Methylicorpusculum oleiharenae: one gene and its partner. The protein of the gene in region 2 interacts with the protein of the main gene of each other region in a pairwise test. Links are inferred from orthologs where the notes say so. Each region holds a gene or a part of one and is shown on either strand. Other genes may lie near its edges.

Region 1 (3,297 bases), 4.0 Mb from region 2 along the record:
TAGATATCAATGGATGGATAGCGTGTCATACCAACCACTTGAGACAAAACCGGAAGATGGTAATCAGATAACTTAAAGTGATGAATGCAGTATTTCACTTAAAAATAACCTTTCCTTCACCATTCGGTTGGTCTTGAAACTCAAGCGGTTTTAAAATCGTATTTAAATATATTATCGACCTCGAAATCAGGATACAGCGTTATCAGTGGATTGAGCAAGCCATCCGATAATCCGTAAACCCATCCATGCAAAACCGGACGTTTATGCTCGTGCCAGGATTTTTGCACTATCGAGGTGTAAGCCAGCGTATTGATTTGTTCGATGATATTTAACTCCACCAGCCTGTTAACACGCTGTTCTTCAGTCGGCAAAGCATCGACTTCATTTTTATGCAGGCGGTAAATATCCTTAATATGCAGCAGCCATTTATTGGTAATCATTAATTCCGTATGCTGCCTATTTAAAGCCGCTTTAACACCACCGCAATTATAATGACCGCAAACGATAATATGCTTAACTTCCAGAACATTAACCGCATACTGCAAGACACTGAGACAATTAAAATCTGTAGAAATCATCTGGTTAGCGATATTTCTATGAATAAACATCTCGCCGGGAGCTGCTTTTACAATGATTTCAGCGGGAACGCGACTGTCAGAACATCCAATCCATAAAAATTCCGGTTTTTGTTCTTTGGCTAAGTTTTTAAAAAAATCAGGATCTTCTGTCTTGACTTCAGTAGCCCAAGCTTTATTTTCCGCCAGGAGTTTTTCAAACGATTTCATAATGGCTCCTTCTTGCTAAGCCTTGAAAATACAAATGGTTCAGACAAATTCTTTTCAAGAATGTGTCATGAAACAAGATATGAACAAAGCGGTCGATAATTAGACTAGCTGAAAAGTAGTTTTTAATCGATACTTTATTTGAGGGCCATTGTATTAACGAAACCTTACACGAACCTTTCCAACGGGTGCTTATTGAAAACAGGGCTCTAAATATCCATAGGGTTAGTGCCGAAAATAACCGATTCAAAAAGCTGATAGGTCATTTATGGCAAGACTTTTCATACTTGAATCATAAAAAATGAGAAAAAATACTTAGCAGCCCGTTTTTAAAAGACAAAAAAGTGAATTGCTCACATTTTTTATTCAATATCCGGGTTAACCTGTGTTCCGTTCTATATTCAGTAAGGATGTGTTATGAAAAAGATCGCTCATTACAACTATTGCTCTAGATGCGGAGACGACCTTGACACACAAGAGGAAATTGCCATTTCGGCTAATCCGGTTTGTCCATGGTGCCAGCTTATGCAAGCAGAAGCCTACGAAATTAACTGGCATAGCCAACAAACCAGGACAATTAACCTGAAAATTTACAATAAGTAAGATGACTTGATTGAACAAATACTGAAGTAATAAACGCTTTGGTTACATCATTCTTTGCCTGACCACTTCATAGAGAAACACGCCGGTCGCCACCGAAAGATTCAAACTTTCAATCTTGCCCAACATCGGCAGCTTAACCAGCATATCGCATTCTTCCCTGGTCAAACGTCTAAGACCTTTCCCTTCAGCACCAACAACCAAAGCCATAGGGACTTTTAAATCAGCCTGATAAATCGTTTGATTACCATCCCCTGCTGCACCCAAAATCCAAAGCCCTTGATCTTTAAGCCAGCGAAGTGTTCTGGCCAGATTGGTAATTTGATAAACAGGCACCGTTTCAGCCGCACCACTTGCCACTTTACAAACAGTAGGGGTAATTCCTGTTGCGTTATCTTTGGTGATAATGACGCCATTCACACCTGTAGCATCGGCCGTGCGTAAGCAAGCGCCCAGATTATGCGGGTCCTGAACATTATCCAACACCAGAAAAAGAGGCGGTGTCGTGATGTTCAGCAGGTCGGTTTTCAATTCATCTTCAGATTTAGCAGCGGGCATCTCAATTTCTATCACAATGCCCTGATGATTAGTGCCTCCGGCTAATCGATCCAGTTTTTTACGATCGGCTTTTTCAGTATTTAAGCCCAAGTCGCCCAGTTGCTTGATGATTTCGGATAAACGTTTATCTTGCCGGTGACTGTCCACCCACACTTGTAAAATATTTTCCGCTGAGTAATCAAGAGCCGCCTGAGCCGAATGGAGTCCGTATATTTTTGTTAATTTCACTTGGAGCGCCGTTTCCTTTTGTTTTTAATCGCTGCTGATCCGGTTTTTTTAAAAAGCTCGAAATCAATTTTCTTTTCGTCCAGATCGACTCTGACAACCTTGACCTGCACAGAATCACCCAACCGATAGCGCATGCCAGTGCGTTCACCTATCAATTGATGACTGGAGGGGTCGAATTTGAAAAAATCCTGCGCCAGATTGGATACATGCACCAAGCCTTCAACATAGATATCAACCAATTCAACGAAAAAACCGAATGAAGTTACGGCCGATATAATACCCGGAAACACCTCACCAACCTTATCCATCATGTATTCGCATTTCAGCCAATTGACCACGTCACGCGTCGCTTCATCAGCCCTGCGTTCGCACGAGGAGCAGTGCTCACCCAACGCAACCATGTCCGAAATGCCATAGAAAAAACTTTCAGGCGGTTTATTCTGCAACGCATGTTTGATCGCTCGGTGAACCAACAGATCGGGATAACGGCGTATCGGCGAAGTAAAATGCGCATACGCATCCAGAGCCAAACCGAAATGGCCTTTAATTTCTGGACTGTAAACGGCTTGTGACATGGAGCGAAGCAAAACTGTCTGGATCAAATGCGCATCCGGCCTGTCTTTGACAGACTCCAGTAATTTCATGTAATCCAAAGGTGTCGGTTGCGCTTCTCCTGACAGGTGAAGCCCTAATTCACCTAGAAAAGTTTTTAACGCCAGTAACTTTTCGGGACCGGGCCCTTCATGAATTCTCAGTAATTTTGGGATTTTTTTTCTGTTTAAAAACCGCGCAGCAGCCATGTTGGCGGTTATCATGAACTCCTCAATCAGCTTATGCGCATCATTTCGGACGACGGGAACGATTTTTTCAATTTTTCTCTCGGCGCCAAACAGGATTCTGGTTTCCTGGGTGTCAAAATCCATTGCCCCCCTCTCCTCTCTTCTTTGACGCATTGCTTTAAAGAGCGAGTAGGTTTCGTTTAGATGAGGCACCAGCGGTTTATATTTCTTCTTCAGTGCCTGATTATCCTCTACGAGAATTTGGGCCACTTCGGTGTAGGTTAATCTGGCATGAGAGCGCATTACCGCCTCATAAAAACTGGATCTCAACACAGTCCCTTCAGTGTTGA
Region 2 (3,541 bases):
CGGAGCCGGAGTAGGTTCTTTCGCAGCCACTGTTACCGGTTTTTCAGAAGTAAAATCCTTCTTGGAATCGCTTTCTACCTTAACCGGTTTCTCTGTTTCTTTAGTCACAGCTGCTGATACCGATTCACTAGCCGGGACGGTTTTAGCCATACGCGGTTTGGATGCTTTATCCGGATCAACGCCTTTAGGAAAAAAATCAACAATCAATTGATGGCCTTTAGCTTTTCCACCCGATACAGGAGAAACCCTGGGTGTTCCGGATTTTTTCAAATCAATAACCACTCTCAAATCACCCTCGTTACGCAAAGCGCTTCTAACTCTTGAAAACAAAGGATGATTGTTTGAAGGCTGGTCTAATGGCCCTGATAACCTGACATTTTTGAAATCGATCACCATGCGCGGCGGATTATCCAGTAAAAAAACCTGTTGATCAGACTCTGCAGTGAGATCAAAAACCATTCGAGTGTGATCGGACGCTATCCAGTGGTGTAATGCATTCAAACCCGCCTGATCTGCATGAACACAAAATGTTATCAATTGCAGTACCGGAATCATGAGGAGTTTCCAGACGCTATGCATATATTTACCTGAAATAATAATAAACTGGATTAAAGTATAACAATATGTCTTTGTTTTTTCATGTCAGTTTGGAATTATTTTTTTACCCCTCCTTCCTCCACTCCATTTGCATCGAACGGCCTTGTGCCAGTAAATCCAGACGGATCAGAAGGTCGGCCTCGGGCAAAATGCCCAGCCCCATTTCAGGCCATTCAAACAAACAGACCGCCTCTTGCGCCAGATAATCTTCGATGCCCATCCAGATCAATTCTTCAGGGTCTCTGATCCTATATAAGTCAAAATGAAATAGTGTGCGATCGCTGGTTAAATACTCCTCGACGACGGTATAGGTTGGGCTTTTCACCACCCCCTGATAACCGGCAGCCCTCAACAAACCTCTGACAAAGGTTGTCTTGCCCGCCCCCAGTTCACCCTGCAGGTAAACGATGCATTTTTTCGGCAACAGCGGCCATAAATCTGCACCAGCCGCTTCGGTTGCTTCGGTATCTTGCAGTTCGACGATCACTCGTTCACCAACTGTCTCAGATAAGACATTAAATCCCCCGCCAACAAGCCTCTTTCACCGCCCGCCTGGGCAGCCAAATCGCCGGCCAGTCCATGAATATATACCCCTTGTTCGGCGGCGGTCTGCAAACTTAATCCTTGGGCAATTAAGCCTCCAATCACTCCGGAAAGCACATCTCCCATGCCCCCGGACGCCATACCGGGATTACCCGTGGGTGAAATGGCGATATCGGTTTTATTGGCAACTAAAGAACCTGCACCTTTTAATACAACAATACCGCCATAGGCTTTTTGCATTTCACTGACGGCATAAAACCGGTCAGCTTCAATAGCGGCAATCGATGCGGTCAACAATCTTGACGCTTCGCCAGGGTGCGGCGTCAGCACCCAGTTGTCACGGTGGACAGTCCCCCTGGACAATATAGTGAGTCCATCCGCATCCATCACAATCGGTTTGTCAGACTGCAAAACCGCATCAAACAAAGACCGACCCCAAAGCTGGCTGCCCAGCCCGGGCCCCAACACAATGACACTGGCACGCTTGATTCGCTCACTCAACTGATAAGCATCAGAAATGCCATGGCACATGATCTCCGGCCTATCCAGATTCAAAGTCAATGCGTGCTCGGGCCGTGTTGCGACAGTCACCAGACCCGCCCCTATTCGCAGCGCGGCTTCGGCCGCCAATCTTACCGCCCCCGAAAAACCATAATCGCCACCAACAATCAGTACATGGCCGTTTACCCCCTTGTGCGCGCAGCGGCTCCGGCGTGCAAACGGAATACGCATCAACCGGCGCGCTGAACAGTGCTGCCTTTCGTAAACTTGCTGAGGAATATCGAGATCCGAAAAAAGGATGGTTCCGCAGAAATCCGCCGCATCGCCCGTGAATAGGCCTTGTTTAAGCCCAACCAGGGATACGGTGTAATCAGCTTTGACAGCCTCCCCCATCACTTTGCCTGTATCGGCGTTTAGGCCTGAAGGTATATCCGCCGCTATCACCGGACTTGCAGAGGCGTTGATTGCGTTAATGGCCTTTGCATAAAGTCCTGAAACAGGCCGATCCAACCCTGAGCCCAATAAGGCATCTACAATTAAATCTGTTTCAAGCGCAGAGTCCGGCGTGAATGGTTTAAAAATCCCGCCAGCAAGTGTGTAAGCCTCAAAAGCCAGACGGGCATCGCCCTTGAGTGCCGCACCGTCAACAATCGGGTAAACACAGGCGTTTATACCCGCTTCCAATGCAAGCCTTGCAACTACGTAACCGTCCCCGCCATTATTGCCGCCGCCGCAAAAAACAGCCCAATTCCGGCAATCAGGACAGTTGCTTACTATGGTATTAAAAATAAAGTCGCCAGCCCTTGACATCAACTCATAGCCGGTAATGCCGTATTCCTCGATCGCAATTCTATCGAATGTTCTTACTTGATTAACACGATAAAGTTCTATAGGTAGATCTTGCATGATATGTTTACTTAAATTGTTAAAACCTGATTAAGTATTGATTATTTTCTATTATTTGCCATGAACAAACAAACTCTCACCGATTTTGCCGGACTAACCCATCAGATCAAGACCTGGGGTCTTGAGTTAGGCTTTCAGCAAGTCGGGATTAGCGGCATTGATCTCAGCGAAGCCGAACAACATCTTGAAAACTGGCTCCAGAATGGCTTCCAGGGCGAAATGAGTTATATGTCGCGGCATGGCCTTAAACGGTCACGGCCGGCCCTGCTGGAACCCGGCACCCAAAGCATCATATCCGTTCGAATGGATTACCAGACCGAAGCGGAGCCGGCCATGACCCAAAACCTCGAAGCGCCTCTCGCTGCATACATATCCCGCTACGCGTTAGGCCGCGACTACCACAAAGTATTACGGTCACGGCTGCAAAAACTGGCTGATCGTATTCACGAAATAACAGGACCTTTCGGCTATCGCGTGTTCACCGATAGCGCTCCGGTCATGGAAAAGGCGATTGCCGAAAAAGCAGGCATCGGCTGGATAGGCAAACACAGCAATCTGATCAACCGGAAGGCAGGATCCTGGTTTTTTCTTGGCGAAATTTACACTGACTTACCCTTGCCTGCTGATGTGCCCGCATCATCTCACTGCGGAGACTGCGCTGCCTGTATTGACATCTGCCCGACCCGAGCCATTGTGGCACCTTATCAGGTTGATGCAAGATTATGCGTCTCCTATCTTACGATAGAATTACAAGGATCAATTCCTGAAGAGTTAAGACCGCTGATCGGTAACCGGATATACGGCTGCGACGATTGCCAGTTGATTTGCCCCTGGAACCGTTTTGCGAGATTGACTTCAGAACAGGATTTCAACCCCCGTCACCGACTTAACAGCAGGCAGTTGATGGATCTTTTCGGCTGGGATGAACCCGCATTTCTGACTTATACGGAAGGCTCGGCAATTCGCCGGATCGGGCATACGCGCTGGCTAAGAA

The links. The genes of interacting proteins can lie anywhere in the genome.
Region 1: the proteins of GO003_RS00865 (region 2) and rlmB interact in binary tests that used the Escherichia coli proteins (3 or more experiments, as listed by UniProt). The link is inferred for Methylicorpusculum oleiharenae from one-to-one orthologs.

The regions. Positions count from the first base shown.
Region 1 is NZ_WUTY02000001.1:4,210,601-4,213,897, forward strand. The notes cover bases 299-3,297. They hold rlmB (23S rRNA (guanosine(2251)-2'-O)-methyltransferase RlmB), read right to left. Parts: upstream 2,169-3,297; coding sequence 1,428-2,168; downstream 299-1,427. Other genes in these bases: can (carbonate dehydratase), read right to left, coding at 299-785; rnr (ribonuclease R), read right to left, coding at 2,165-3,297. Outside these bases: more of can, read right to left, coding at 141-298. UniProt on the Escherichia coli protein: Specifically methylates the ribose of guanosine 2251 in 23S rRNA.
Region 2 is NZ_WUTY02000001.1:167,788-171,328, forward strand. The notes cover bases 315-3,258. They hold GO003_RS00865 (NAD(P)H-hydrate dehydratase), read right to left. Parts: upstream 2,548-3,258; coding sequence 1,081-2,547; downstream 315-1,080. Other genes in these bases: GO003_RS00855 (N-acetylmuramoyl-L-alanine amidase), read right to left, coding at 315-555; tsaE (tRNA (adenosine(37)-N6)-threonylcarbamoyltransferase complex ATPase subunit type 1 TsaE), read right to left, coding at 662-1,084; queG (tRNA epoxyqueuosine(34) reductase QueG), read left to right, coding at 2,608-3,258. In the rest of the region: more of GO003_RS00855, read right to left, coding at 1-314; more of queG, read left to right, coding at 3,259-3,541. UniProt on the Escherichia coli protein: Bifunctional enzyme that catalyzes the epimerization of the S- and R-forms of NAD(P)HX and the dehydration of the S-form of NAD(P)HX at the expense of ADP, which is converted to AMP.